Regions from separate parts of the Streptomyces sp. Da 82-17 genome, predicted to be linked through region 2. Evidence: riboswitches for the same ligand, from Rfam matches in the RefSeq annotation. Region 2 holds a riboswitch; each other region holds the start of a gene.
What was found. Region 2 has a riboswitch for thiamine pyrophosphate ahead of thiO (glycine oxidase ThiO). Riboswitches for the same ligand answer to the same signal wherever they lie in the genome.
Positions count from the first base shown of each region.

Region 1: it holds a riboswitch for thiamine pyrophosphate, as region 2 does, so the genes downstream of both, thiC (phosphomethylpyrimidine synthase ThiC) here and thiO (glycine oxidase ThiO) in region 2, are expected to answer to the same signal.
Region 3: it holds a riboswitch for thiamine pyrophosphate, as region 2 does, so the genes downstream of both, ACIDOF_RS33840 (thiamine ABC transporter substrate binding subunit) here and thiO (glycine oxidase ThiO) in region 2, are expected to answer to the same signal.

Region 1 covers NZ_JBJURH010000006.1:205,779-211,829, forward strand. Annotated here, with positions in the region: gene ACIDOF_RS12695 (cupin domain-containing protein) at 1-177, shown strand, start outside; gene ACIDOF_RS12700 (DUF5326 family protein) at 346-558, shown strand; gene ACIDOF_RS12705 (IclR family transcriptional regulator) at 720-1,490, shown strand; gene ACIDOF_RS12710 (SsgA family sporulation/cell division regulator) at 1,592-2,029, shown strand; gene ACIDOF_RS12715 (YibE/F family protein) at 2,183-3,616, opposite strand; TPP riboswitch at 3,689-3,823, shown strand; gene thiC (phosphomethylpyrimidine synthase ThiC) at 3,816-5,609, shown strand; gene ACIDOF_RS12725 (hypothetical protein) at 5,674-6,051, opposite strand, start outside.
Region 2 covers NZ_JBJURH010000002.1:359,848-371,547, reverse strand. Annotated here, with positions in the region: gene ACIDOF_RS04620 (thiazole synthase) at 1-523, opposite strand, end outside; gene thiS (sulfur carrier protein ThiS) at 527-748, opposite strand; gene thiO (glycine oxidase ThiO) at 745-1,923, opposite strand; TPP riboswitch at 1,921-2,032, opposite strand; gene ACIDOF_RS04605 (NAD(P)/FAD-dependent oxidoreductase) at 2,405-3,568, shown strand; gene ACIDOF_RS04600 (Rv2175c family DNA-binding protein) at 3,728-4,093, shown strand; gene thiE (thiamine phosphate synthase) at 4,305-4,961, shown strand; gene metF (methylenetetrahydrofolate reductase [NAD(P)H]) at 5,119-6,042, shown strand; gene ACIDOF_RS04585 (hypothetical protein) at 6,106-7,092, shown strand; gene ACIDOF_RS04580 (phytoene desaturase family protein) at 7,175-8,656, opposite strand; gene ACIDOF_RS04575 (DUF4126 domain-containing protein) at 8,743-9,357, opposite strand; gene ACIDOF_RS04570 (TetR/AcrR family transcriptional regulator) at 9,722-10,336, opposite strand; gene ACIDOF_RS04565 (YhgE/Pip family protein) at 10,375-11,700, opposite strand, start outside.
Region 3 covers NZ_JBJURH010000028.1:95,256-106,955, reverse strand. Annotated here, with positions in the region: gene dprA (DNA-processing protein DprA) at 1-340, shown strand, start outside; gene whiG (RNA polymerase sigma factor WhiG) at 547-1,386, shown strand; gene ACIDOF_RS33880 (TetR/AcrR family transcriptional regulator) at 1,592-2,149, shown strand; gene ACIDOF_RS33875 (murein hydrolase activator EnvC family protein) at 2,129-2,764, opposite strand; gene rpsB (30S ribosomal protein S2) at 3,036-3,896, shown strand; gene tsf (translation elongation factor Ts) at 4,040-4,876, shown strand; gene pyrH (UMP kinase) at 5,053-5,814, shown strand; gene frr (ribosome recycling factor) at 5,969-6,526, shown strand; gene ACIDOF_RS33850 (phosphatidate cytidylyltransferase) at 6,526-7,629, shown strand; gene rlmN (23S rRNA (adenine(2503)-C(2))-methyltransferase RlmN) at 7,733-8,839, shown strand; TPP riboswitch at 8,925-9,031, shown strand; gene ACIDOF_RS33840 (thiamine ABC transporter substrate binding subunit) at 9,028-10,119, shown strand; gene ACIDOF_RS33835 (ABC transporter permease) at 10,161-11,700, shown strand, end outside.

The DNA.
Region 1 (6,051 bases), on a different contig from region 2:
CACCAGGACGAGGTCTACTTCGTCGCCAGCGGCCGGGCCGCGATCACCGTCGGCGACGAGACCACGACGGTCAGCCGGGGCAGCGTCGTCTACGTACCGGCCGGGGTCCCGCACCGCTTCCACCACATCAGCGAGGACCTGCGCGTCCTCGTCGTCTTCTCACCGCCCGAGGGCTGAGCCCCGCGGACCGTCGGCAGCGGCATTCCCTAGGGGACGGTTCAGGGAAGGACCGGGGATCGGCGGGCCCCGACGGCCCGGTCCCCCGCCTAGCATCGAAGTCAGCAGCCCGGGACTCCTCCAGGACCCCGGGAAACCCGGGGGAAGCGGAAGGAGAACGCGATGGCCGTGCAGGAGATGTTCCAGGGACTGCCCTGGTGGGTGAAGTGGGTCGCGGTGCCGGCGATCGCGCTCGTCGTGTTCGGCGGCCTGATCGCCTCGGTGGCCGCGTTCCTCATCGGCCTGCTCTTCAAGGTCCTGCTCTTCGCGGCCCTCGTCGGCGGACTCATCTACGTCGTACGGAAGTTCATGTCGTCCTCGTCGTCACGGGGCGACTGGTAGCGGCTCGGGCGAGTTTCGCTCGGCCGAGGGAATCTTTCGGCCAGGAGGGTCGCCGAGGCCCTCACGGCGTTAGAGTCCGGAAGCAGCGACGCGGGGTGTGTCTCCGGGCAGCCCTGCTTCCCCCACGGGGGGCTCCCCCCACGCGCCACGGGAGTTGGACCTTGGCCACGGCAGTCAGCACCCCCGCACCGACCCTCATCGGCTCCGTACAACGGGCGATGCGCCTCCTGGAGGCCGTCGCCGCGCATGCCGACGGAGCGCCCGCCAAGCAGCTCGCCAGAGAGGCCGGGCTGCCGCTGCCCACGGCGTACCACCTGCTGCGCACCCTCACGCACGAGGGCTATCTCCGCCGGGACCAGGGGGTGTTCGTCTTCGGGCCGGCCGCCGAGCGGCTGACCAGCAGCGGTGCGGAGCAGAATCGTCGCAGCAAGATCGGTGACGTGCTCGCGCACTGGCGGGACGCGATCGGCGTGCCGGTCTACTTCGCGGTGTACCGCGAGGGCGAGGTCGAAGTCGTGGACATCGCCGACAAACCCGGCAGCCCCGCGGTCGAGGAGTGGGCGGACTTCCGGCAGACCGCGCACGCCCACGCGATCGGCCAGTGCCTGCTCTCCCAGCTCGACGAGGACGACCGGCGCGAGCACCTCTCCCGCTACCCCGCGCAGTCGATCACGCCGTACACCGTCCGGGACGGCGGGACACTGATGCGGCGCCTGGACCGGATGGGGCGCATGCAACCCGTCGTGGAACAGCAGGAGTACGCGCTGGGTACGGTCTGCGCGGCCGTGCCCATCACCGTCGGCACCACCGCGGCGACGCTCGCTATCTCGCTGCCCCTGCATCAGCGGGGCCGACTGCTGCCTGCGGTGCGCGAGTTGCAGAGCGATGTCGGCCGGAAGCTAGCCACGCTGGCGTTCTCTATCAGTATCTGAAAACTCACTCCTTGTGATCTCTTCAGTACGTTGAGCAAGATGCCCTCAGGGTCGGGAAGATGAATCCGGTTCAACTCAACGGCACAGCAACGGGGTAGGCGATGCGCGAGTCCGTCCAGGCAGAGGTCATGATGAGCTTTCTCGTGTCCGAGGAGCTCTCGTTCCGCATCCCGGTGGAGCTCCGGTACGAGACCCGCGACCCCTTCGCCGTGCGGTTCACCTTCCACCTGCCCGGCGACGCCCCGGTGACCTGGGCGTTCAGCCGTGAACTCCTCGTGGACGGCGTCGAGGGACCCTGCGGCGACGGCGACGTGCACATCGCGCCCGAGGGCCCCGAGCCGCTCACCGACGCCTTGATCCGCCTTCAGGTCGGCGGCGACCAGGCCCTGTTCCGCGCCGGCATCGCCCCGCTCCTCGCGTTCCTGGACCGTACGGACAAGCTGGTCCCGCTCGGCCAGGAGCGCACGCTCGCCGACTTCGAGGCCAACCTCGACGAAGCGCTGGGCCGCATCCTGGCGGAGGAGCACAGGACGGGCTGAGCACCTCCTTCCGGATCCTTCGCACGGCTGCGCTGAAACGCTTCGGCGCAGCCGCTGTCGTATCCCGGCCCGGCGGGTGGCCGATGCCCCCCCCGCGCCCCTGCCCCGCGGCCGGTCCTGCCGCGTGCCCCTTGCGTGCCCGTTGCGTGCCCGTCAGCGCTTGCGCCTGCGTCCCCGACCGCCGCCGCGGGAGGCCGCGCGGCCCGAAGGCGCCCCGCCTGCCGAGCCGCTTCCAGGTCCGCCCGACGCTCCGGCCGACGGCGTCGCGCCCGGCTTGTCGGCCGAGACGAGCAGTGCGGCGAGCGCCGTCGTCACCGGCACCGAGGCGACCAGGCCGATGGAACCGATCAGCGTGCGCACGATCTCCTCGGCCACCAACTCGCTGTTGGCCACCGTGCCCACACTGCTCTGCGCGATCGAGAACAGCAGCAGCAACGGCAGCGCGGCACCCGCGTACGCGAGGACCAGGGTGTTGACGACCGACGCGATGTGGTCGCGGCCGATGCGGATGCCCGCGCGGTACAGCTGCCGGGCGGTCATCGTCGGGTCGGCGTGGTGCAGCTCCCAGACCGCGGAGGTCTGCGTGACCGTCACGTCGTCGAGCACACCGAGGGAACCGATGATGACGCCCGCGAGGAGCAGGCCGCTCATGTCGATGTCCGGGTAGAGGCCGTGGATCAGGCCGGTGTTGTCGTCCGTGTTGCCGGTCAGGTTGGCCCAGCCGATGAACAGCGAGCCGAGCAGCCCGATGAGCAGCAGCGAGACCAGCGTGCCGAGCGCCGCCACCGAGGTCCGCGCGGACAGGCCATGACACATGTAGAGGGCGATCAGCATGATCGCGCTGGCTCCGACCACCGCCACGACCAGCGGATTCGAGCCCTGCAGGATCGCCGGCAGGATGAAGAGCGTCAGCAGTACGAAGCTCACCGCGAGCGCGATCAGCGCCATGAAGCCGCGCATCCGCCCGACCACGACCACGGCGAACGCGAAGATCGCCGCGAGGATCCACATCGGAACGCCGCGGTCCACGTCGGTCACCGAGTACTGCAGCTCCTTGGGCGCCCCCGGCGCGTACGCCACGACCACGTCCTGGCCCTCGCGCAGCTGCCGCGGCGCGTCCGGCTGGACCACCTCGACGAAGGTGCGGCCCTTGTCCTTGCCGCTGGTCACCTCGATCGTCGCCTTCGCGCACGTACCGGTCTGCGAGCGCTGCGCCTCCTGGCCCTCGGGCGTCGACGGATCGCCGGTCGGCGGGACCTGCGAGGCGTTGACGTCCTTGCAGTCGACCCCGTCGACCTGGACCACCCGGCCCGACTCGGTCTGCCGGTCGAAGCCGACGCCGCTGCGCTCGTGCGGCGGTGCGCCCCCGGGCCAGAGCACGGCGAGGCCGACGAGCACGGCCGTCGCGAAGGGGATCAGCACGGCGGCGATGACCTTGCGCAGATGTTTCGAGACGGGCTCGGCGGGACCGTGGCTGTGCGAGTGGCCGTGGGAGTGGCCGCTGGAACCGCCGTTCCCGCCCCCTCCGTGGCCGTTTCCGTGCGGCGGTTCGGAGGGCGGCTGCGGTGGCTGATGCGTGGTGGTCACCGACCGATCATCGCAAGAACGGGTGGGGCCCTCTGTTCAGCGTGGCCGTACGGACGCTAGCGTGGGGCCCACGATTGTCACCGCGGGAGCTCGGAGCACCGGGCTGAGAGGGCGCTGACCTCCGTACGAGACGTACGGAAACGGCTGCGTCGACCGCCGAACCTGTTACCGGGTAATGCCGGCGTAGGGAGTAGGTCTCATGACCACATCGGACGCACGCACGCCTGCCTCCAGCACGACCGAGGGCACGGAGGCCGGGAAGTCCATCGGCTGGCACAAGGCGTACGTCGAGGGCTCACGCCCCGACCTGCGCGTGCCGGTCCGCCAGGTGCACCTCACCAACGGCAAGTCCGTGACCCTGTACGACACTTCAGGCCCGTACACCGATCCGACAGCCGACACCGACGTCCGCCGCGGGCTCGCGCCGCTGCGGGAGAACTGGATCGTCGCCCGCGGCGACACCGAGGAGTACGCGGGCCGCCCGGTCCGCCCCGAGGACGACGGCATCAAGCACACGTCGCCGCGCGGCGGCCTGCGCAACCTCGACGCGGTCTTCCCCGGCCGGCCCCGGCAGCCCCGTCGCGGCCGGAACGGTCAGGCGGTGACGCAGCTTGCGTACGCCCGCCGCGGGGAGATCACGCCCGAGATGGAGTTCATCGGGATCCGCGAGAACCTCGACCCCGAGGTCGTACGCGCCGAGGTGGCCGCCGGACGCGCGGTGATCCCGGCCAACGTCAACCACCCCGAGATCGAGCCGATGATCATCGGCAAGAAGTTCCTGGTGAAGGTCAACGCCAACATCGGGAACTCCGCGGTCACGTCCTCCATCGAGGAGGAGGTGGAGAAGATGACCTGGGCCACCAGGTGGGGCGCCGACACGGTCATGGACCTCTCCACCGGCCGCAACATCCACACCACCCGCGAGTGGGTGCTGCGCAACTCCCCCGTGCCCATCGGCACCGTGCCGCTCTACCAGGCCCTGGAGAAGGTCGACGGCAAGGCCGAGGAGCTGACCTGGGAGATCTACAAGGACACGGTCATCGAGCAGGCCGAGCAGGGCGTCGACTACATGACGGTGCACGCCGGCGTGCGCCTGCCGTTCGTCCCGCTGACCGCCAACCGCAAGACCGGCATCGTCTCGCGCGGCGGCTCGATCATGGCCGCCTGGTGCCTCGCGCACCACAAGGAGAGCTTCCTCTACGAGAACTTCGAGGAGCTCTGCGAGATCCTCGCCGCGTACGACGTGACGTACTCGCTCGGCGACGGGCTGCGGCCCGGGTCGATCGCGGACGCCAACGACCGTGCGCAGTTCGCGGAGTTGGAGACCCTGGGCGAGCTCAACAAGATCGCCAAGGCGCATGACGTACAGACCATGATCGAGGGCCCGGGCCATGTCCCGATGCACAAGATCAAGGAGAACATCGACCTCCAGCAGGAAGTCTGCGAGGAGGCGCCGTTCTACACGCTCGGCCCGCTGACCACCGACATCGCCCCGGCGTACGACCACATCACCTCGGGTATCGGCGCCGCGATGATCGGCTGGTGGGGCACGGCGATGCTCTGCTACGTCACGCCCAAGGAGCACCTGGGCCTGCCGAACAAGGACGACGTGAAGACCGGCGTGATCACGTACAAGATCGCGGCGCACGCGGCGGACTTGGCGAAGGGCCACCCGGGCGCCCAGGACTGGGACGACGCGCTCTCGGACGCCCGCTTCGAGTTCCGCTGGGAGGACCAGTTCAACCTGGCCCTCGACCCGGACACGGCACGGGAGTTCCACGACGAGACGCTCCCGGCCGAGCCCGCGAAGACGGCGCACTTCTGCTCCATGTGCGGCCCGAAGTTCTGCTCGATGAAGATCAGCCGCAACATCAACGAGCAGTTCGGCGGCGAGGAGGGCGCGTCCGAGGAGGAGATCGAGGCGGGCATGCTCGCCAAGTCGCGGGAGTTCGCGGCCGCGGGCAACCGCGTCTATCTGCCGATGGCGGACTGACCGGGGCGATGAACTCGCGCATGGGCCCCAGCTGTTCCGGCCGGGGCCCATGGCCCGTCGTGCCTCAGCGTGAGGTCAGCTTCCCGCTCTTCGTCACGGTCACGGCGCCCTGCCAGCCACCGGGCGAGCAGTCACGGCCGTTGGGGTACGTGGGCTTCGGTACGAGGGTCGTGCGTTCGTCGAGCACGGTCGCACCGCCCTCGTCCCTGAGCACGAGCTCCACGCGCACCTTCGTCCTGCCGTCCTCCGGCAGGCCCTCCACGACGGCGAACCCCGGCCAGGGAGCGGGCGGTTCGGACGAGGGCGCGGCCTCCCGGAGCTCCTTCTGCAGGCGCAGTCCGCCCCCGTGACAACGGCCGTCCCAGCAGGCGACGAGCTCCGCCTCGGCCGCCCGGTCCGCCCACTTCGGGGGTACGTCCACGGAGATCCCGGTCGGCGAGTC
Region 2 (11,700 bases):
CCACGATCAGCTGGAAGTTGTGCGGGTTGCGGATGCCTAGGCCCGAGCCGATGGGGGAGCCGAGCGGCATGATCGCCGCGCACCCCACGTCCTGCAGCTTCCGCGCGAGCACCGGGTCGTCGTTCGTGTACGGCAGCACCGTGAAGCCGTCGTCGACCAGGGTCTCGGCTGCCTCCAGGGTCTCGATCGGGTCGGGCAGCAGGGTCCGCTCGTCCGCGATGACCTCCAGCTTGACCAGGTCCGTGCCGAGCGCCTCCCGGGCCAGGCGCGCGGTCAGCACGGCCTCCCCGGCGGTGAAACAGCCCGCCGTGTTGGGCAGCACCTGGATGCCGAGCCGGTCCAGGACGGACAGCACGGAGCCCTTCACGTTCGGGTCGACGCGGCGCATCGCGACCGTCGTCAGCTCCGTCCCGGACGCCACGAGGGACCGCTCCAGGACGTCCAGGCTCGGCGCCCCTCCGGTGCCCATGATGAGCCGCGAGGTGTAGCTCGTACCGCCGATGACCAGGGGGTCGTCTGCCATGGTTCAGCCTCCTTGGACGGCGGTGAGGATCTCGACGCGATCCCCTTCGGCCAGTGCGGTGCGCGACCAGTCACCGCGCGGGACGACGGTTTCGTTGACGGCGGCGGCCACCCCGGAGGGCGCGGAGCTGACGGTCGCCACCAGGGCGTCGAGAGTGGTCCCGGGCGGAACGGAACGGAACTCGCCGTTCACCGACACTCTCGTCGTGTTCGTCGCGGTGCTCATACGGTCAGCTCCTCACGGGCGCCGAAGCGCTTCGGCGTGAACGGGCGTACGGCTTCGGGGAGTTCGCCGGTCGTCAGGGCGTGCGCCAGGGCGTCGCCGGTGATCGGGGTGAGCAGCACGCCGTTGCGGTAGTGGCCGGTGGCCAGGTGCAGGCCGGGCAGCTCGGTCGGGCCGAGCAGCGGGGCGTTGTCGGGGGAGCCGGGGCGCAGGCCCGCGCGGGTCTCGGTGAGCGGCAGCTCGGTGATGCCGGGCACCAGCTCGTGCGCGTCCCGCAGCAGTTCGTACACCCCGCCCGCCGTGACCGTGGTGTCCCAGCCGAGGTCCTCGGTGGTGGCGCCGACGACCAGCTCGCCGTCGACCCGCGGCACGAGGTACACCGCGCCGCCGCGGACCACCGCGCGCACCGTCCGGCTCAGGAACGGGGCGTACGCCTTCGGCACGGTCAGCCGCAGCACCTGGCCCTTGACCGGGCGCACCGGCGGCACGACCTCCGGAGGCACGCCGTCGAGCCGCCCGCTGAGGCTGCCCGCCGCGAGCACCACCTGGTCGGCCTCCAGGGCGGTGCCGTCGGCGAGTACGGCGCCGCGCGCCCGCTCCCCGGCCACGGTCAGCCGCTGCGCCCACTGCCGGTGGAACGTCACGCCGGCCCGCTCGCACGCCGTGACCAGGGCGGCGGCCAGGCGGCGCGGGTCGATCTGGTGGTCGCCGTCGACCCGCAGGCCCCCGCGCACGCCCGGCGCGAGCATCGGCTCCAGGCGGCGGCACTCGCGCCCCGAGAGCCACTCGGAGTCCAGCCCCGACTGCCGCTGCAGGGCGTGCAGTTCGCGCAGGTGCGCCCGGTCGTCGGCGTCGAGGGCGACGGCGAGGGTGCCGCACGCGCGGTAGCCGAGTTCCTTGCCGCTGGCCTCGCGCAGCTCGGCGGCGAAGTCCGGGTAGCGGGCGGCGGAGGCGAGGTTGAGGGCGAGCAGGGTCTGCTCGCCGTAGTGGAGTTCGGTGACGGCGGCGAGCATGCCCGCGGCGACCTGCGCGGCGCCGCCGCCGGGCTCGGGGTCGACGACGGCGGTGCGCAGCCCCCGCTGCGCCGCCCGCCAGGCTGTGACCAGGCCGATGACGCCGCCGCCGAGGACGAGCACATCGGACGTGGGCGTGCGTGGTCGCACACTGCGTGGATGCATGGGCTTCCAGCCCCTCCCTTCGCCGGCATGACCCGGATCAGGTTCGTACGGTCGGAGGCGCTGAGCCTCCCTCTCAGCCCGGTGCGTCCGGGCTCCCGCGAGTGGTCTACGTCCGCCACCCTAGCTCGCGGCCCACACCCGGCTGAAGGGCGCCGACGGGCCGACGGCACGCGCGGAGGCGGATCGGGCACACGCGCGGAGCCGGACCCGGCACCCGGGCAGAGGTGGATCCGGCACCGGGGCGGAGGCGGATCGGGCACACGCGCGGAGCCGGATCGGTTGCACGCGCGGGGCGGGCGCCGGTGTGCAGGCGGAGCGGGCCCGGTGTGCAGCAGGTCACGTCGCGAGCTTGTCCCGAGCGGCCCCTGACGGATCGTCAGTTGTTTAAGGTGATCGGGTGACCGAGCAGCAGAGGCAGAGCGAACCGCAGCAGGGCGAGCGCCCCGAGGCACAGCACCGCGTCGTGATCGTCGGCGCGGGCATGGCCGGTGTGCAGACCGCAGTGGCCCTGCGCGAGCAGGGCTTCACCGGAGCCGTCACGCTGATCGGCGCCGAACCCCACCAGCCGTACGACCGCCCGCCGCTGTCCAAGGCGGTGCTGCTCGGCAAGGCCGAGGGCTCGGCCTTCGACGTCGACTTCGAGGCGCTCGGCGTCGAGCTCAGGCTCGGCGAGGAGATCACCGGCCTGCGCCCCGCCGACCACGAACTGGACGCCGCGCGGGGCCCGATCCCGTACGACACCCTCGTCGTCGCCACCGGCGCCGAGCCCGTTCAGCTGCCCGGTGCGGCAGGCGTGCCCGGAGTGCACCTGCTGCGCACCCTCGACGACGCGGAACGGCTCCGCCCGGTCCTCGCCGAGCGGCACTCCGTGGTGGTCGTCGGCGCGGGTTGGATCGGCGCCGAGTTCGCCACCGCCGCCCGGGACGCGGGCTGCGCGGTCACCGTCGTCGAGGCGAGCGAGGGTCCGCTCGCCGGCGCCCTGCCCGCCGAGGTCGCCGCCCCCATGGCGCAGTGGTACGCCGACGCGGGCGCCGAACTCCGTACGCACGCGCGCGTGCAGAGCGTCGAGCCCGGCGCGGTCGTCCTCGACGACGGCAGCCGGATCCCCGCGGACGCCGTCGTCGTCGGCATCGGCGCCCGCCCCGCCACCGCCTGGCTGGCCGGCTCCGGCGTCGAGATCGGCCCCGACGGCGCGGTGGTCGCCGACGCCTCCCTGCGCACCTCGGTCCCCGACGTGTACGCGGTCGGCGACTGCGCCTCCTTCCCCTCGGCCCGCTACGGCCGCAGGCTGCTCGTGCACCACTGGGACAACGCCCTGCAGGGCCCGCGCACGGTCGCGGCGCACATCATCGGCGGCGAGACGGCCGCGTACGACCCGGTGCCCTACTTCTGGTCCGAGCAGTTCGGCCGCTTCGTGCAGTACGCGGGGGATCATGGCGGGGCCGACAGCACGGTGTGGCGCGGGAATCCGCAGAGCCCGGCCTGGTCGGTGTGCTGGCTGCGGGGCGGCGCGCTGGTCGGGCTGCTCGCCGTCGGCCGGCCACGGGACCTGGCGCAGGGCCGGAAGCTGATCGAGTCCGGGGTGCGGCTCGACCCGGAACGCGTGGCGGACCCGGCCGTTCCGCTCAAGTCGGCGAAGGCCTGAGACGAGACGGGCGGAGGCGGCCGACGGCGTTCCGGCGGTGCCCGACGGAGGGCCGGGCGACCCGGGGCGGGGAAGATCGCGCCTGGTCGGGCGGCTTGCGGGGGCCGTATCGGGGGCGCCGGGTACCGACTGTCAGTCCGGGATGGCACGCTTGTCCCTGTGACCGAGATTGACGCAAAAATCGATGCTCTCGTCCCTGCCTGGCTCAACCTCCCCGAGATCGCCGAGATGCTCGGCGTCGAGGTGACGCGCGTCCGGCAGCTCGTCAAGGAAGGCCAGCTGATCGCCGTGCGCCGCGGCGAGAACAGGGCACTGCACGTCCCCGCCGCCTTCATCGACGGGGACAAGGTCGTCAAGGGCCTCAGCGGCACCCTGACGCTCCTTCGGGACGACGGCTTCAACGACGAAGAGATGCTGGAGTGGCTCTTCACCCCCGACGAATCCCTGCCGGGCACCCCGGCGCAGGCCCTGAGCGAGAATCGCGGCACGGAAGTGAAGCGCCGCGCCCAGGCGCTCGCGGTCTGATCCGGGCGACCGGAGGCACCACCTGATGCCTCCGGGCAACCGGAGGCGACACCTGGTCCCTCCGGGCGACCGGAGGCACCACCTGAACCGGGAAACCGGATGCATCACCCCAACCGGGAAACCGGGCGCACCACCTGAACCGACAACCGACGGCGTACGGACCACGGCACGGCCCGCGGTCCGTACGCCACGAAACGGGGGGAGTCCTTCCATGTCCCGCGCACCCCGCGAGGCCCTCGCCGACGCACGGCTGTACCTGTGCACCGACGCCCGCAAGGCACAGGGCGACCTGCCCGAGTTCCTGGACGCGGTGCTCGCCGGCGGCGTCGACATCGTGCAGCTGCGCGACAAGGGCATGGAAGCCGGCGAGGAGCTGGAGCACCTCCAGGTCTTCGCCGACGCCTGCAAGCGGCACGGCAAGCTCCTCGCCGTGAACGACCGGGCGGACGTCGCCCACGCCATCGCGGCCGACGTCCTGCACCTCGGCCAGGGCGACCTGCCGGTGCCCGCCGCCCGCGCCATCATCGGCGAGAGGCCGCTCATCGGCCGCTCCACGCACGCCGAGTCCGAGGCCGCAGCGGCCGCGGCGCAGCCCGGTGTGGACTACTTCTGCACGGGCCCCTGCTGGCCCACCCCCACCAAGCCCGGCCGGTACGCCCCGGGCCTCGACCTGGTGCGGTACACCGCGGGGCTCGGCACCGACCGCCCCTGGTTCGCCATCGGCGGCATCGACGCCGGGAACCTCGACGAGGTGCTCGAAGCGGGCGCCCGCCGCGTGGTCGTCGTACGCGCCATCACGGAGGCCGACGACCCGGCCGCCGCGGCCGCCGAGTTCGCGAGACGGCTCCGCGAGGCGGCGACGGCCTGACCGGCGCCGGGCAGGTACCCCCAAGGGGTGGCCGTCCGTGATGCCGTGTGGCCGGAACTGGCACACAAGTGTCCGAAGGGTGGACGGCAAACGGCCATTGTGGACAAATTCCCCTGGTCTGGTTGGGGTGCCGAGAACCCCTGAGTAACCTGCCCGTATGGCCCTAGGCACTGCTTCCACCCGGATGGATCGCGCACGCACCGTGCGCGACATGCTCGCGACCGGCAAGACCACGTACTCCTTCGAGTTCTTCGCGCCGAAAACCCCCAAGGGCGAGCGAACCCTCTGGAATTCGCTGCGCCGGGTCGAGGCGGTGGCCCCCGACTTCATCTCCGTCACATACGGAGCGGGCGGTTCCACCCGCGCGGGCACGGTGAAGGGCGCCCAGCAGATCGTCGCCGACACCACGCTGACCCCCGTCGCGCACCTGACCGCGGTCAACCACTCGGTCGCCGAGCTGCGCAACATCATCGGGCAGTACGCGGACGCCGGGATCAGGAACATCCTCGCGGTCCGCGGCGACCCGCCGGGCGACCCGATGGGCGACTGGGTGCCGCACCCCGAGGGCCTGACGTACGCGGCCGAGCTCGTCGCGTTGATCAAGAACTCGGGCAACTTCTGCGTGGGCGTCGCCGCCTTCCCGGAGATGCACCCGCGCTCCGACGACTGGGACACCGACGTCCGCCACTTCGTGGACAAGTGCCGTGCGGGCGCCGACTACGCCATCACGCAGATGTTCTTCGACGCGGAGGCGTATCTGCGGCTGCGCGACAAGGTGGCGGCCGCGGGTTGCGAAACCCCCATCATTCCGGAGATCGTGCCGGTCACGAACGTGAAGCAGCTGACCCGCTTCGCCGAACTCAGCAACGCCGTGTTCCCGAAGGATGTGAAAGACCGCATCCTCGCGGCACAGGACGATCCGGCGGCTGTACGCTCCATTGGCATCGAGTTCGCGACGGAGTTCAGCGCTCGGCTGCTGTCCGAGGGAGTGCCCGGTCTGCACTTCATCACCATGAACAACTCCGCGGCGACGCTGGAGATCTACGAGAACCTGGGCCTGCACGACCCACAGCAGGCCTGAGACCCAGGTCGTAGCCCCCTGCCCGAACCAGGCAGGGCGGGCGGCCGCAGGAGAGGGGCGTACATGGGCTGGACGGTCCTCTACATCGCGTTCGGAATCGTCGCGCTGTGGTTGTTGGGCGAAGTGCTGCTGCAGTACAAGGCGCGGCTGCGCTGGCGGCTGCTCGCCTTCGTCGGCTTTCTCGGCGTGGTCGTCGGCGTCCTCATGCCGTCGATCTGGGTCATCGGCGCCGGCGCCGCCACGTTCGCCGTCGGCCAGACCTATGTGACGCTCTCGTTCCGCCGCGGCTTCTCCACCGGCTGGGCCATCGGCGGCGGACCCGGCGCGAGCCGCCGCCGCAAGGCCGAGAGCCACGCCGACCCGGCCCTCCAGGTCTCCGACGTCGAGTACGAGCAGTCGTACGCCCCGGACGCCCAGCCCTTCGCCGCCCCGGCCGGCGCCCCGCCGTTCCCGGAGCAGAACCAGCCGTTCCCGGACCAGAGCCAGCCGTTCCCCGACCAGACGCAGCCCTTCCCGGCCGCGCAGAGCGCCGACTACGCGGACGGACCGCGGGACTTCGAGACCCCCGAACCCCCGCAGCAGGCCCCGGTGTACGCCCCGGAGCCGCTCCCGGACGAGACCGGCCAGTACGGCGTCTACCAGGACTCGGCCTTCCCGCCCCCGCCCGCCGCGGCCCCCGCCGGCCCCGCCGACTTCGGCTACGACGCGTACGGCACGGGCGGCGGCTACGACCAGCAGAACTACGGCTACGACGAGCAGCAGCAGTACGCGGCCTACTCCGACCCGTACATCGGCAGCAGCCAGGCGGGCTACGGCGCGTACGACACGTACGGGGGCCAGCAGCCGCAGCAGGGCTACGACGCCGGCTACCAGGACCCGTACGCCGCGGGCTACCCGTCGGACACCCCGCCCGGCGGCGTGTGGGTGCCGCAGCAGCGCACCGGCGACGAGCAGCAGGGCGGCGCGGACCTGCCGCCCGAGCAGCCCTACCCGTACCAGAACCAGAGCGGGTACGACACGGGCTACAACGAGCAGCAGTACCGCTACTGAGGCGCCGGGCCGACGGGCTCGGCCGCCGACTCCCGTCCGCAGGGCCGGAGTTCCGCAGTCCGCTCCTGATGGACGGACACGCTCACTGGGAGCCGCGGAACTCCGGCCCTTCGACGATCAGGCCCGCGACCAGAGCCCCGGACATCCCGGCATGCGGCAGCCCGCCGCCGGGGTGGGCCGAGCCGCCGACCAGATACAGGCCGGGCAGCCGCGTCGAGTTCGACGGGTACAGGAAGCGGCCGTCCGCGCCCGCGAGCGCCGGGTGCGCCGCGAACACGGGCGGGCCGTCCGGCAGTTCGCGCCAGACGATCCGCTCCCGCAGCCCCGGAACCGCCGACTCCGCGGCCGCCACCAGCTCGTCCGCGTAACGCTGCGCCCCCGCCGGATCCGCGAGGACCTTCGGCGACGGGGCTGCGGCGGAGAGCACCACCGACTCGTGCTCCGCATCGGGCACGAGCGCCGGGTCGCCGGGGCGGAGGACCGTGACGGTCGGGCGCACGCCGGGGCCGATGCCGGTCGCGAGGGAGTCCAACTCCGGTCTGCGGTCGGCCGGATGGACCACCGTGCGGTGCACGGCGCCAGCCTCCCGGGCGCCGCGCAGGGCGAGCAGCACCGTGAAGCGGGCGCCGCTCAGCGCCGCGTCGTCGGCCGGCCCCACGTCCCCCTCGGCCTGCAGCCGGTGGGCGGTCAGCTCCTGCAGGCGGCGCGGGGCGATGCCGGCCACCACGTGGTCCGCCTCGACACGGGTGCCGTCGGCCAGCTCCACGCCCGCGGCCCGGCCGTCCTTCTCGACGACCGCGACCACCTCCGCCCCGAAGCTGAACTCCACCTTCCGCTCGCGGCAGCGCTCGTACACCGCGCGCGCCAACTCCCTTGTGCCACCGCGGACGTACCAGGTGCCGAAGGCCTGCTCCATGTACGGCAGGACGGCCGCGCTCGCCGGGGTCGCGCGCGGGTCCAGGCCGTGGGCGAGCAGGGCGCTCTCCACCAGGGCGACGAGGTGCGGCTCCGCCAGCTCGCGCCGGGTCACCTCGGCGAACGTGGGCGGTCTGCGGCGCAGCAGCCCGCTCCTGCGCACCGCGGGGTACGGGTCGCGCTCGGCGAGCACCTCCCAGTTGGGCCACAGCGGCTCCTCCAGGAGAGGGCGGCGGCAGCGGTCCCAGGTGTCCCGCGCGCGGTTCAGGAACGCGCCCCAGCGCTCGCCGGCGGGGGCGCCGAACGCCGCGTCGAGCGCCTCGACCACGCCCGCGCGCGAGACGTTCGGCAGGTCGACCGACCGGCCGTCCGCGAAGACGTGCCGCACCGCGGGGTCGACCTGGACGAGCTCGACGCACTCCTCCAGGGGCTTCTTTCCGGTCTTCACGAACAGGTCGCGGTACACGGCGGGGAGCGGGAGCAGGCCGGGGCCCGTGTCGAACGCGAAGCCGTCGCGCTCGAAGCGGCGGACCTCTCCGCCGTACGTCTCCGCCTGTTCGTACACCGCCACCCGGTGGCCTGCCACGGCCAGCCGGGCAGCGGCCGCCATCGCGCCCATGCCGGCGCCGATCACCGCAATCCGTGCCATGCCAGGGACTTTATCGGCCGCCACTGACAACGCCGCAGGCCGTCGGGGCCGCCGGGGCAGCCTGCCGGGGCGGCCGTCCCGCGAGGTCAGCCCGGCGGCGCGGCTGTGCGCTCCGCGAGGCGCTTCTCCTCGCGGCGTTGGGCCCGGCGGCGCAGGAAGCGGCGGATCCGGTGCGCGACGAAGACGAGCACCACCAGGCCGATGACAAGCAGCACGGCCGCGATGATCGCCGCGGCCTCCGGATAGAACATCGCGAACGAGACGAGGCCGCCGACGCCCAGGTCCTCGGCCACGCTCACCACGAAGTTGCTGGCGGGCTCCGGGGAGGTGTTGATCGCCATCCGTGTGCCGGCCTTCACGGCGTGGCTCGCGAGCGCCGTCGAACCGCCGACAGCGCCTGCCGCCAGATCGCTGAGCGAGCCGCTCTGCCCGGCGAGCAGCGCCCCGACCACCGCGCCGGACACCGGCCGGATCACGGTGTGCACCGCGTCCCAGACGGAGTCGACGTACGGGATCTTGTCGGCCACCGCCTCGCAGAGGAACAGCACACCGGCGACACAGAGCACATCAGTGCGCTGCAGCGACTCGGGCACGTCGTCGGTCAGACCGGTCGCACCGAAGATGCCGAGCAGGAGCACCACCGCGTACGCGTTGATGCCGCTGGCCCAGCCGCTCGTGAAGACGAGGGGGAGTACGGACACGGACGCGATCGTAGCCAGAGGGGCGGCGTTCCGGCTGGGGGCGAGCGCGCAGGTCTGAGTACGCGTACTCAGACGGGCAGATGAGTAGCTGCGCGGATGGGCTCCGACCTGCGCAGACGGAAGAGTAGGGGGCACGGAAGGGGCGCGGCGCCGGCACCGCCGACACGGGGCGGCGGAACGGTGCGGCACCCCGGACGTGAACGGGGGACGTCACGGGGGACGCGCCGGCCCCGTGAGGCTCGGGGGGATCGAGCCTCACGGGGCCGGCGCTTTCATGTCTTCGTCTTCGTCTCCGTCTTCCCGGTTCCCGAGAACCTCCCCCTGTTTCCGAGAACCGGCTCTACGCGGTTTCCGAAAACCGGCTCTACGCGCGCGTGCCGCCGACTCGGCCCTGGAGGAGGCGGGACAGCGCCGCGTGGACGTCGTCGATCGTCCGCTCCGGCTGGAACGCCTGCCAGTCGAGGGCGGCGACCAGGACCATCCCGACGAGCGCTGCCGCGGTGAGCTGAATGTCGATCTCCGAGCTCAGCTCACCGGCCTCGACGCCCTCGCGGAGCACGCCCTCGACGACCGCGACGGCCTGCTGCCTGACCACCATCAGCGTGGACTGCCAGGCCCTGTTGGTCCGCCACAGCTCGGCGACGTAGAGCTGGGTGAACGCCGGGTAGGTGTCGATGAAGACGAGCCCCGCGCGGATCATCCGGTCCAGCGCGTCCACCTTGCTGCCGCCCTCCGCGGCGGTGCGGTCGGCGGCCTCCTGGAGCGAGGCGGTCAGCAGGCCCACGCCGTGCCGCAGCAGCTCCTCGAAGAGCTCGGCCTTGCTCGCGAAGTTGTAGTAGACCGTGCCCTTCGCGACTCCGGCCCGCTCCGCGATCTCGTCGACCGTGGTCGCGGAGAAGCCTTTCTCGGCGATGAGCGTGACGGCTGCTTCGTAGAGCTTGGCCCTGGTGGCTTGGCGCCGTGTGCTGCTGCTTTCCATGGCCCCGATTCTCACAGGTCGCGTTCCGCTCGCGGTGCTCACAGGCTCAGCTCCGGGTGCAGCCGGTCCAGGGTCCACACCTGCTTGCGCTTGGCGGACAGCGCCGTGAGGGCGAGCGCGCCGAGCGTGAAGGCGAGCAGCACGGCGCACGCCTGCCACACCGGGCCCAGGTCACCGCCGCTGATCAGCCTGCGCAGCGACTCGACCACGTAACTCATCGGCAGGAACGGGTGGATGGCGTTGAAGAACGACGGGCTGGTCTGCACCGGGTAGGTGCCCCCCGCCGACGTCAGCTGCAGCATCAGGACCGCGAGGACGAGGATCCGCCCGGCCGCCCCGAAGCGGGCGTTCAGCCACTGGATGATCGCCGCGAAGCACCCGGTGACGAGGAGCAGGAAGCCGATCGTTCCGGCCGCCCTGGCCATCTCCAGGCCGAGTCCCCAGTGCAGCACCGACATCAGCGCGGCCACCTGCAGCGCCCCGAGCGCCGCCACCGGCAGCCAGCCCGCGAGCGCGATCCGCCAGGCCGAGGCCCCGGCCGCGAGCGCCCGCCGGTTCATCGGCTGGATCAGCATGTACGCGACCATCGCGCCGACCCACAGGGACAGCGGAATGAAGTACGGGGCGAAACCGGTGCCGTAGTTGGGCGCCTTGTGCAGCGACTGCGAGGCGAGCTGGACCGGGTCGGCCATGACCTCGGTGCGCTCGTCGCGGTCCTGCTTGTCGTAGTCCGGGATCTTCGCGACGCCGTCGTGCAGTCCGCCCGCGAGCTCTCCGGAGCCGTCGACCAGCTTGAACATGCCGCCGTCGAGGTCGTTCGCGCCCGTCTTCAGGCGGCCCACGCCGCTGTCCAGGTCGGCGGCGCCGGTCTTGGCGGTGCCGAGTCCGGTGTGCAGCTTGCCGGCGCCCTTGGCGACCTCCTTGGCGCCGCTGTTCAGCTTGTTGATCTTCGCGACCGCGTCGTCCAGGTCCCCGGCGAGGTGCGGCGCCCGCTCGGCCAGGGCGTCGGCCTGCTGCTGGAGCTTGGCGAGGTGGCCGTCGAGCTTCGCGATGTCGCCGTCGTAGTCCTTGACGACCCGGTCGAGGTCGCCGGCGATCCGGGCCGTGGTGGCGGCGGCCTCCTTGGCGTCCTTGAGGGCCGGGCAGTGCGGGCTAGGAAGGGCGGCGTCCTCGCACAGGGACGCGTACACCGCGTCGAGCCGCTCGGACGCCTTGCGGGAGTCCTCGGCCGCGCCGGGGGCCGCCGCCGCGAGGTCGTCCAGGTGCCGGCGTACGACCGCGGTCGAGTCGGACACGAGCCGCGCGGTGTCGCCGATGGTCTCGCTGTTGTCCTTCAGGAACGGGCGCACCTTGTCCGCGCTCGC
Region 3 (11,700 bases), on a different contig from region 2:
CGAAGTCATCGAACTCATCGGGGAGATGGGCCAACTCGCGCCCGAACCACGCGGCCCCGTCGTGCCCAGAGACCTCCTCGAACCCCGCGCCGGCCGCGTGCTCGCCGCCCTGCCCGCAGGCCGCCCCGCACCCGTCGCCCTCATCGCCGCCGAAGCCGCCGCCACCACCGACGACACCATCGCCAGCCTGTACGAACTGCAATCCCTCGGATTCGTCGAACGACACGGCGACAACTGGAAGTTGACACGCCAGAGCACCCGAAGCGACTTTTCGCGATGCGAAGACAAACGCGAAGACACCGGAAACGTCACGTTGCGCCGTCCGGACGATCCCCGATGACCTTGGCAGATTCTGTGATTTCGGCTCCGCAAGCCGCAGTCGCGCACCCGACGAGAAGGAGGTGTGCCAACCCCGACTGAACAAGCCGACGCCGACAGATCCCCTACTCTTCGCACACTGCGACACTCCAGTCACGCTACGCTCACAAAGCTTCCGACTCCGATGCGCACGTACTCGAACCACAGCAGAACGGCTCAAGGCAACGAATGCCCCAGCACACCTCCGGGTCCGACCGGGCAGCGGCCATTCCCCCCGCCGCCCGTGACGGCGCGCGGCCACCCGCACCCTCGTCGCTCGACGAACTCTGGAGGTCGTACAAGGCGACGGGCGACGGACGACTGCGCGAACAACTGATCCTCCACTACTCACCGTTGGTGAAATACGTCGCCGGCCGTGTGAGCGTGGGTCTGCCGCCCAACGTCGAACAAGCGGACTTCGTGTCCTCCGGCGTATTCGGACTCATCGACGCCATCGAGAAGTTCGACATCGACCGCGAAATCAAATTCGAGACGTACGCCATCACCCGCATCCGCGGCGCCATGATCGACGAACTCCGCGCCCTCGACTGGATCCCACGCTCCGTACGGCAAAAGGCACGCAACGTCGAACGCGCCTACGCGACGCTCGAAGCGCAACTCCGCCGCACCCCCTCCGAAAGCGAAGTCGCCGCGGAGATGGGCATCCCGCTGGAAGAACTCCACTCCGTCTTCAGCCAGTTGTCCCTCGCCAACGTCGTCGCCCTCGAGGAACTCCTGCACGTCGGCGGGGAGAGCGGCGACCGGCTGAGCCTCATGGACACCCTCGAGGACACCGCCGCCGAGAACCCCGTCGAGATCGCCGAGGACCGCGAGCTCCGCCGGCTCCTCGCCCGGGCCATCAACACGCTGCCGGAGCGCGAGAAGACCGTCGTCACGCTCTACTACTACGAAGGCCTCACCCTCGCCGAGATCGGCAACGTCCTCGGCGTCACCGAGAGCCGCGTCAGCCAGATCCACACCAAGTCCGTCCTCCAGCTGCGCGCCAAGCTCGCCGGCTTCGGACGCTGAATCGGTCCTGCCTCCACGACCACGCACAACGGCCCGCGAAACCGCCCGAGGCGCTAGCCCGACGCGACGGCGCGTACGAACGCCGCACACGCGGACAACGCGCCCAGGACCACCACACCGCCGCTGGAACCCCGCCCCAGCCGACTCCCGTACAGGACGTCCGCTCCGTACAGTGGGACACGTGCCAAGGATTCGAGCGGCCTCAGTGGCCGAGCACCGGTCGATGCAGCGCGGCGCCCTCCTTGACGCCGCCCGGTCCCTGCTGTCCGAGGGCGGTACGGAGGCGCTGACCTTCCCCGCGCTCGCCGAACGCACAGGGCTGGCCAGATCCTCCGTCTACGAGTACTTCCGCTCCCGCGCCGCCGTCGTCGAGGAACTCTGCGAGGTCGACTTCCCCGTCTGGGCCGCCGAGGTCGAATCGGCGATGCAGGCCGTCGAGGGCCCGGAAGCCAAGGTCGAGGCGTACGTCCGCAGTCAGCTCGCCCTCGTCGGCGACCGCAGGCACCGCGCCGTCGTCGCCATCTCGTCCAGCGAGCTCGACGCGGGCGCTCGCGAGAAGATCCGCGCCGCGCACGGCGGCCTCGTCGCCATGATCGTCGAGGCGCTCGAAGCCCTCGGCCACGAACAACCCCGCCTCGCGGCGATGCTCCTCCAGGGCATCGTCGACTCCGCGGTACGACGTATCGAACTCGGCGCGGCCGAGAACCCGGACGCGATCACGGACGCGGCTGTGCGCATGGCGCTACGCGGCGTCCAGGGCTGAACCCAGCGGCAGCAACCGCGAAGGCCCCCGGTCGAGCAGGCGCGGCGGCAGCAGGGCGAGAGGGTCGAGATAGGCCGTTCCCCGGCGCAGGCCCCAGTGCAGACAGGACTGCGGGCAGTGGGGGACCGAGTCGCCGGTCCGTGGCCGCTCCACTCTCGCCACGACCTCGCCTGCGGCCACCTCGTCGCCCTTCTCGACGAGTGCACGCACGGGTTCGTACGTGGTGCGCAGAGGCGGGTCGCCGGTGTCGGCGTGGTCGATCGTGAGGACTCCTCTGTTCGCGACGCGTCCCGCGTAGGCGATGCGGCCGGGCGCCGGGGCGCGCACCTCGGTGCCGGGCGGTGCGGCGAGGTCGACGCCGCGGTGTCCGGGACCGTACGGCGAGGCCGGCGGGTCCCAGCCGCGGAGGACCGGTGGACCGGCGCCGCCCGTACCGCGGACGGGCCAGGCCCACGCGGCGGCCTCGGCGTACGACCCTGCCGAGTCCGGCCCCGCGGCGTCCCGGAGGGGCTCCCTCCACGCCCCAAGAGCGCCCGCGGCCATGAGCCACAGCAGGGCGCAGGGCAAGGCGCAGATCAGCGCGGCGAGGGGCCGGGTTCGGGGTGTGAGACGCATGGCTGGAGCTTGCCGCGGAACGGGCTCCCGGCGGTGATCTTGGTGCGGATCTGTGGAGTACCGGCCGGTTGTGGATATCGGCGTCACCCGGTACGTCGCGGGTCCCGTACACTTCATGTGGCGATCCGGGCCACCGGGTCGACTTCGCACGCCCCGACACCTGGCCGAAACGCCGAAGGTGTCAGCGCCCCTCGGTCCCGTACGCAGGTACGTGGCACGGCGCGCGCCGGGGTGTCAGGACACAACCGAGAAAAACACAAGGAGTACGGCCATGGCCGTCGTCACGATGCGGGAGCTGCTGGAAAGCGGCGTCCACTTCGGTCACCAGACCCGTCGTTGGAACCCGAAGATGAAGCGCTTCATCTTCACGGAGCGCAACGGCATCTACATCATCGACCTGCTCCAGTCGCTGTCGTACATCGACCGCGCCTACGAGTTCGTCAAGGAGACCGTCGCCCACGGCGGCACGGTCATGTTCGTCGGCACGAAGAAGCAGGCGCAGGAGGCCATCGCCGAGCAGGCCACCCGCGTCGGCATGCCCTTCGTCAACCAGCGCTGGCTGGGCGGCATGCTCACCAACTTCTCGACCGTCTACAAGCGCCTGCAGCGCCTGAAGGAGCTCGAGCAGATCGACTTCGAGGATGTGGCCTCCTCCGGCCTCACCAAGAAGGAGCTCCTGGTCCTCTCGCGCGAGAAGGCCAAGCTGGAGAAGACCCTCGGCGGTATCCGCGAGATGCAGAAGGTGCCCAGCGCCGTCTGGATCGTGGACACCAAGAAGGAGCACATCGCCGTTGGTGAGGCCCGGAAGCTGAACATCCCGGTCGTCGCGATCCTCGACACCAACTGCGACCCCGACGAGGTCGACTACAAGATCCCCGGCAACGACGACGCGATCCGCTCCGTCACGCTGCTCACCCGCGTCATCGCCGACGCCGTCGCCGAGGGCCTCATCGCCCGCTCCGGCGGTGCCGGTGAGGGCAAGGGCGAGAAGGCCGCCGGCGAGCCGCTCGCCGAGTGGGAGCGCGACCTGCTCGAGGGCGAGAAGAAGGCCGAGGCCGACAAGCCGGCCGACGCCGAGAAGGCCGCCGAGGCCGAGAAGCCGGCTGACGCCCCGGCCGCCGAGCAGGCCTGACCTTTCACAGGTCACAGGTTCGGTAGGTGACGGCGGGGGCCCTGGCGCCCCCGCCGTCGACCCGTCACCGTAGATCCGCACCTCTGGTCGCCCGTGTTCGAGCCCGGCGGCCGTCACAGACTTCGAGAAAGATTCACTGAATCATGGCGAACTACACCGCCGCCGACGTCAAGAAGCTCCGGGAGCTCACCGGCGCCGGCATGATGGACTGCAAGAAGGCGCTCGACGAGGCCGAGGGCAACGTCGACAAGGCCGTCGAGGCGCTCCGCATCAAGGGCCAGAAGGGCGTCGCCAAGCGCGAGGGCCGTTCCGCCGAGAACGGTGCCGTGGTCTCCCTGATCGCCGACGACAACACCTCCGGTGTCATCGTCGAGCTGAAGTGCGAGACGGACTTCGTCGCCAAGGGCGAGAAGTTCCAGGCCGTTGCCAACGCGCTCGCCGCGCACGTGGCCGCCACCAAGCCCGCCGACATCGAGGCGCTGCTCGCGTCCGAGATCGAGGCCGGCAAGACCGTGCAGGCGTACGTCGACGAGGCCAACGCCAACCTCGGCGAGAAGATCGTCCTGGACCGCTTCGCCCAGTTCGAGGGCGCGTACGTCTCGGCGTACATGCACCGCACCATGCCCGACCTGCCCCCGCAGATCGGTGTTCTGGTCGAGCTGGACAAGGCCGACGCCGACCTCGCGAAGGGCGTTGCGCAGCACATCGCCGCGTTCGCCCCGAAGTACCTGACCCGTGACGACGTCCCGGCCGAGGTCGTGGAGTCCGAGCGTCGCGTCGCCGAGGAGACCACGCGCGCCGAGGGCAAGCCGGAGGCCGCGCTCCCGAAGATCGTCGAGGGCCGCGTCAACGCGTTCTTCAAGGACGCCACGCTGCTCGGCCAGCCGTACGCGCTGGACAACAAGAAGTCCGTCGAGCAGGTCCTCAAGGAGGCCGGTGTCACCCTGAAGCGCTTCTCGCGCATCAAGGTCGGCATCTGAGTCCGTACCGCGCTCGACTCAAGACCCCGCTAGGGTCGACAGCAGCCGTCCGGGACAGGATGCGCCCGCGGAGTGCCGCGGGCGGCGGGCGGCCGCAGATCTGACGAGGAGGCCATTGCCGCAGTGGGACGCAAGTACCCCCGGCAATGGCCTTCTTGTATGTGCACCACGAGGAGATCTCCATGACCAAGGCCGACAACAGCGGCGACGGGAAAACGACCGGCCGATTTCTGCTGAAGCTCTCCGGCGAGGCGTTCGCCGGCGGCGGAGGCCTGGGCGTCGACCCCGACGTGGTGCACGCCATCGCCCGCGAGATCGCGGCCGTGGTCCGGGACGGCGCGCAGATCGCCGTCGTCATCGGCGGTGGCAACTTCTTCCGCGGTGCGGAGCTGCAGCAGCGCGGCATGGACCGGGCCCGCTCCGACTACATGGGCATGCTCGGCACGGTCATGAACTGCCTCGCCCTGCAGGACTTCCTGGAGAAGGAAGGCATCGACAGCCGGGTGCAGACCGCCATCACGATGGGGCAGGTCGCCGAGCCGTACATTCCGCTGCGTGCGGTGCGGCACCTGGAGAAGGGCCGCGTCGTGATCTTCGGCGCCGGTATGGGCATGCCGTACTTCTCCACCGACACCACCGCCGCGCAGCGCGCCCTGGAGATCGACGCCGAGGCGATGCTGATGGGCAAGAACGGCGTCGACGGGGTGTACGACTCGGACCCGAAGAAGAACCCCGACGCGGTGAAGTTCGACGCCCTCGAGTACGGCGAGGTCATCACCCGGGACCTGAAGGTGGCCGACATGACCGCCATCACCCTGTGCCGGGACAACAGCCTTCCCATCCTGGTCTTCGAGTTGCTGGCGGCGGGCAATATCGCCCGCGCCGTCAAGGGTGAGAAGATCGGCACTCTCGTGAGCGACCAGGGCACCCGGTCCTGACCCTCATCTCCCGGGCCTGGCCCGGGGGATGGACAATGTCCTGCCGGTCGGACACCGTGCAGGAAGAGACGCGACGCAGCCGGTGCCCTTGCCGTACCCGCAGACGGGACGCGCGGGGCGCCCCCAGCCCACTCAAGACACGCAGGAGCAAGTGGTGATCGAAGAGACCCTCCTCGAGGCCGAGGAGAAGATGGAGAAGGCCGTCGTGGTCGCCAAGGAGGACTTCGCCGCGATCCGTACGGGGCGTGCGCACCCGGCGATGTTCAACAAGATCGTGGCCGACTACTACGGCGCGCTGACGCCGATCAACCAGCTGGCCTCGTTCTCCGTGCCGGAGCCGCGCATGGCCGTGGTGACGCCGTTCGACAAGAGCGCGCTCCGCAACATCGAGCAGGCCATCCGCGACTCGGACCTGGGCGTCAACCCGAGCAACGACGGCCACATCATCCGAGTGGTGTTCCCCGAGCTGACGGAGGAGCGCCGCAAGGAGTACATCAAGGTCGCCAAGGGCAAGGCCGAGGACTCCAAGGTCTCGATCCGCTCGGTGCGCCGCAAGGCCAAGGACACCATCGACAAGGCCGTCAAGGACGGCGAGGTCGGCGAGGACGAGGGCCGTCGCGCGGAGAAGGAGCTCGACGACACCACCGCGAAGTACGTCGCGCAGGTGGACGAGCTGCTCAAGCACAAGGAAGCCGAGCTGCTCGAGGTCTGATGAACGACTCTTCGTGGGGGGCTCCGCCGCCGGCCGGTTACATGGGACCGCCCGGGACGGGCCCCGTCCAGGGGCGCCCCCCGGCGGGTCCTGCCTACGATGAGGCCGGCGCGCAGCAGACTCGGCCCATGCCGACCGTGCCCGGTGTGCCCGACACCGGCAAGGCCGCCGCAGACCGGTACGACAGCGAGGCGGGGGCCGCTCTGACGAGTGGCCCCTTGTTCCGCGACGAGATGTTGCAGGAGCCCATGGCCAGTCCCACACCTCAGGTTCCGCAGCCGTCCCGGAAGAAGCGTGCGGGCCGCGATCTGCGGGCGGCCATAGGGGTCGGTGTCGGACTCGGCGCGGTCATCGTGGCGTCGCTGTTCGTCGTCAAGGCCGTGTTCGTCGCGGTGATAGCGGTCGCCGTGGTGGTCGGCCTGTGGGAGCTGACGACGCGTCTGCAGGAGCGCAAGGACATCAAGGCGCCGCTCGTGCCGCTCGCGGTGGGCGGCGCGGCGATGGTCGTCGCCGGGTACGTGCGCGGCGCCGAGGGTGCCTGGGTGGCGATGGCGCTGACCGCGCTCGCCGTCCTGGTGTGGCGGATGACGGAACCGCCCGAGGGCTATCTGCGGGACGTCACGGCCGGGGTGTTCGCCGCGTTCTACGTGCCGTTCCTCGCCACGTTCGTGTCGATGATGCTGACCGCGGACGACGGTGCGGAGCGGGTGCTCACGTTCCTGCTCCTCACGGTCGTCAGCGACACCGGGGCGTACGCGGTGGGCTGGCGGTTCGGCAAGCACAAGCTGGCGCCGCGCATCAGCCCCGGCAAGACCCGGGAGGGCCTGCTCGGCGCGGTGTCCTTCGCGATGGCGGCGGGCGCGCTGTGCATGGAGTTCCTGATCGACGGGGGCACCTGGTGGCAGGGCCTGCTGCTCGGCCTCGCGGTCGCGGCGAGCGCGACGCTCGGCGACCTCGGCGAGTCGATGATCAAGCGGGACCTCGGCATCAAGGACATGGGCACGCTGCTCCCGGGCCACGGCGGGATCATGGACCGCCTCGACTCCCTGCTGCCGACGGCGCCTGTCGTCTGGCTGCTCCTGGTGCTGTTCGTGGGTACGTGAAGTACCCGCGCTTCCTGCGCTGACCTGCTGTTTCTTCGGTGGCGGGCTCGTTGTCCACAGGGCGGCGGGCCCGCTGTCGTATGTCTGCGACACTGGTAGAGCCATGCCTAAGCCCGGAGAACTCACTTTTGTCGCGCCCCGCGGAGCCAAGAAGCCCCCGCGGCACCTCGCCGATCTCTCGCCCGCCGAGCGCAAGGAAGCGGTGGCCGCGATCGGCGAGAAGCCGTTCCGCGCCAAACAGCTGTCCCAGCACTACTTCGCGCGGTACGCGCACGACCCCGAGCAGTGGACGGACATTCCCGCCGCCGCTCGCGGCAAGCTGCAGGAAGCGCTGCTGCCCGAGCTGATGTCGGTCGTGCGGCACATCAGCTGTGACGACGACACCACCCGCAAGACGCTGTGGAAGCTGCACGACGGGACGCTCGTCGAGTCCGTCCTGATGCGGTACCCGGACCGGGTCACCATGTGCATCTCCTCGCAGGCCGGCTGCGGCATGAACTGCCCGTTCTGCGCGACCGGCCAGGCCGGGCTCGACCGGAACCTGTCCACCGCCGAGATCGTCCACCAGATCGTGGACGGCATGCGCGCGCTGCGCGACGGTGAGGTCCCCGGCGGTCCCGCGCGGCTGTCCAACATCGTGTTCATGGGCATGGGCGAGCCGCTCGCCAACTACAACCGCGTGGTCGGCGCCATCCGCCGCCTCACCGACCCGGAGCCGGACGGCCTCGGCATCTCGCAGCGCGGCATCACCGTGTCCACGGTCGGCCTGGTGCCCGCGATGCTGCGGTTCGCCGACGAGGGCTTCAAGTGCCGCCTTGCGGTCTCGCTGCACGCCCCGGATGACGAGCTGCGCGACACCCTCGTGCCGGTCAACACCCGCTGGAAGGTCCGCGAAGTCCTCGACGCCGCCTGGGAGTACGCGGACAAGTCGGGCCGCCGCATCTCCATCGAGTACGCGCTGATCCGGGACATCAACGACCAGGCGTGGCGCGGGGACCGGCTCGGCCGGCTCCTCAAGGGCAAGCGGGTGCACGTCAACCTGATCCCGCTGAACCCGACGCCCGGCTCGAAGTGGACGGCCTCGCGGCCCGAGGACGAGAAGGCGTTCGTCGAGGCCATCGCGGCGCACGGCGTGCCGGTCACCATCCGGGACACCCGCGGCCAGGAGATCGACGGGGCCTGCGGGCAGCTCGCCGCCTCCGAGCGCTGAGCCGCCCGACCGTCGGCCGGCCACGCGTGCCGAGCCCTCCGCGGAGGAGCCCGGCACGCGTGCAGTACCGTGCATTCGTACAAATGAATTCCGACAGGGGAGCGCCGTCAGGGCGCTGAGAGTGCGGCAGTGCCGCAGACCCTCGGACCTGATCCGGGTCATACCGGCGTAGGGAGTCAGCACCAGTCATGAACATCAGTCTTCGGCGTGCCTGCACGATCGTGCTCTGCGGGGCGCTCGGCGTCAGCACCCTCGCCGCCTGCGGCGGCGACAACGGATCCGAGGCTTCCGGTGAAGGCGGCGGCAAGACCGTCACGCTCGTCACCCACTCGTCCTTCAACGTCTCGCCCGACGTCCTGAAGTCCTTCGAGAAGCAGTCCGGGTACAAGGTCAAGATCCTCAAGGGCGGCGACGCCGGCGAGGTCGTCAACAAGGCCGTCCTCTCCAAGGGCAACCCGCAGGGCGACGTCCTCTTCGGCGTCGACAACACCCTGCTGTCCCGCGCCGTCGACAACGGCCTGTTCACGCCGTACGAGGCGAAGGGCCTGGACCAGGTTCTGCCCGAGTACCGGGTGGACGAGAAGCACCACGTCACGCCCGTCGACAGCGGCGACATCTGCGTGAACTACGACAAGAAGTACTTCGCGGACAAGAAGCTGGCCCCGCCGAAGACCCTCGACGACCTGGTCAAGCCCGCGTACAAGAACCTCCTCGTCACCGAGAACGCCGCCACCTCCTCGCCCGGCCTCGGCTTCCTCCTCGGCACCGCCGCCGAGTACGGGGACAAGGGCTGGCAGGACTACTGGAAGAAGCTGAAGGCCAACGGCGTCAAGGTCGTCGACGGCTGGGAGCAGGCGTACAACGAGGAGTTCTCCGGCTCCGCGGGCGGCAAGAAGGCCAAGGCGGACCGGCCGCTGGTGGTGTCGTACGCGTCCAGCCCGCCCGTCGAGGTGCTGTACGCGAAGCCGCAGCCGAAGGAGGCGCCGACCGGCGTGGCCACCGGCACCTGCTTCCGGCAGACCGAGTTCGCCGGACTGCTCGACGGCGCGAAGAACGAGAAGGGCGGAAAGGCCCTCCTGGACTTCCTGATCACCAAGGAGTTCCAGGACGACATGCCGCTGCAGATGTTCGTGAACCCGGTCCGTGAGGGCGCCCAACTCCCGAAGCTGTTCACGGAGTTCGGAGTCGAGGTCGAGGACCCGAAGACCATGGACCCGAAGAAGATCACGGAGAACCGTGAGGACTGGGTCAAGTCGTGGCAGTCGCTGGTCCTGAAGTAACCACGGGGGCCCGCCCCCGGAGGGACGTCCGCGGGAGCGCGGTGCGGCTCGGCCTGATGGTCCTGCCCGTCGCGTTCTTCGCGGTGTTCTTCGCCTACCCGGTCGCCGCGATCGTCGCGCGCGGCCTCAAGGACAGCAGGGCGGGCGGCAGTTGGCAGCTCGGGCGGCTCGGGGACGTCCTCGCCGACCCGGACATCCAGCACGTCCTGTGGTTCACCACCTGGCAGGCCCTGGCCTCCACCGGGCTCACCCTGCTGATCGCGCTGCCCGGCGCGTATGTCTTCGCGCGCTTCGACTTCCCCGGCAAGCAGCTCCTGCGGGCGGTCGTGACCGTGCCGTTCGTGCTGCCCACCGTCGTCGTCGGCACCGCGTTCCTGGCGCTGCTCGGGCGCGGCGGCGTCCTCGACGAGCTGTGGGGCGTGCGGCTCGACACCACGGTGTGGGCGATCCTCCTCGCGCATGTCTTCTTCAACTACGCCGTCGTCGTCCGCACCGTCGGCGGTCTCTGGGCGCAGCTCGACCCGCGGCAGGAGGAGGCCGCGCGGATGCTCGGCGCCTCCCGGCTCGCGGCCTGGCGCCGGGTGACGCTGCCCGCGCTCGGTCCGGCCGTCGCCGCCGCCGCGCTGATGGTGTTCCTGTTCACGTTCACGTCGTTCGGCGTCGTGCAGATCCTCGGCGGGCCCGGCTTCGCCACCCTCGAAGTGGAGATCTACCGGCAGACCGCGCAGCTCCTCGCCCTCGACACCGCCGCCGTCCTCACCCTCGTCCAGTTCGCCGCCGTCGGCGCGGTCCTCGCCGTGCACGCCTGGACGGTCCGGCGCCGCGAGAGCGCCCTCCGGCTCGTCGACGCCGCGCAGACCTCCCGCCGCCCGCAGGGCCCCGCCCAATGGGCGCTGCTCGGCGGGGTGTTGGCGACGGTGCTGCTGCTCGTCCTCGTCCCGCTCGCCGTCCTCGTCGAACGCTCCCTCCACCCCTCCGACGGCTACGGCTTCGACTACTTCCGTGAACTCGGCTCCACCGACGGCGGCGCCTTCCTCGTCCCGCCCGTCGAGGCCGTCGCGAACTCCCTGCAGTACGCGCTCGCCGCCACCGCGATCGCCCTGGTCGTCGGAGGTCTCGCCGCCGCCGCGCTCACCAGGAAGGCCGGACGGCTCGTACGGGGCTTCGACGCGCTGCTGATGCTGCCGCTCGGGGTGTCCGCCGTGACCGTCGGGTTCGGCTTCCTCATCACGCTCGACGAACCGCCGCTGGACCTGCGCGACTCCTGGATCCTCGTGCCGCTCGCGCAGGCCCTCGTCGGCGTGCCCTTCGTCGTCCGCACCATGCTGCCCGTGCTGCGCGCCGTCGACGACAGGCTCCGGGAAGCGGCCGCCGTACTCGGCGCGTCCCCGTGGCGGGTGTGGCGGGAGGTGGACCTGCCGCTCGTCCGCAGGGCCCTGCTCGTCGCCGCCGGGTTCGCGTTCGCCGTGTCGCTCGGCGAGTTCGGGGCGACCGTGTTCATCGCGCGGCCCGACCGGCCCACCCTGCCCGTCGCCGTCGCCACCCTGCTCGGCCGGGCCGGGGAGCTCAACTACGGCCAGG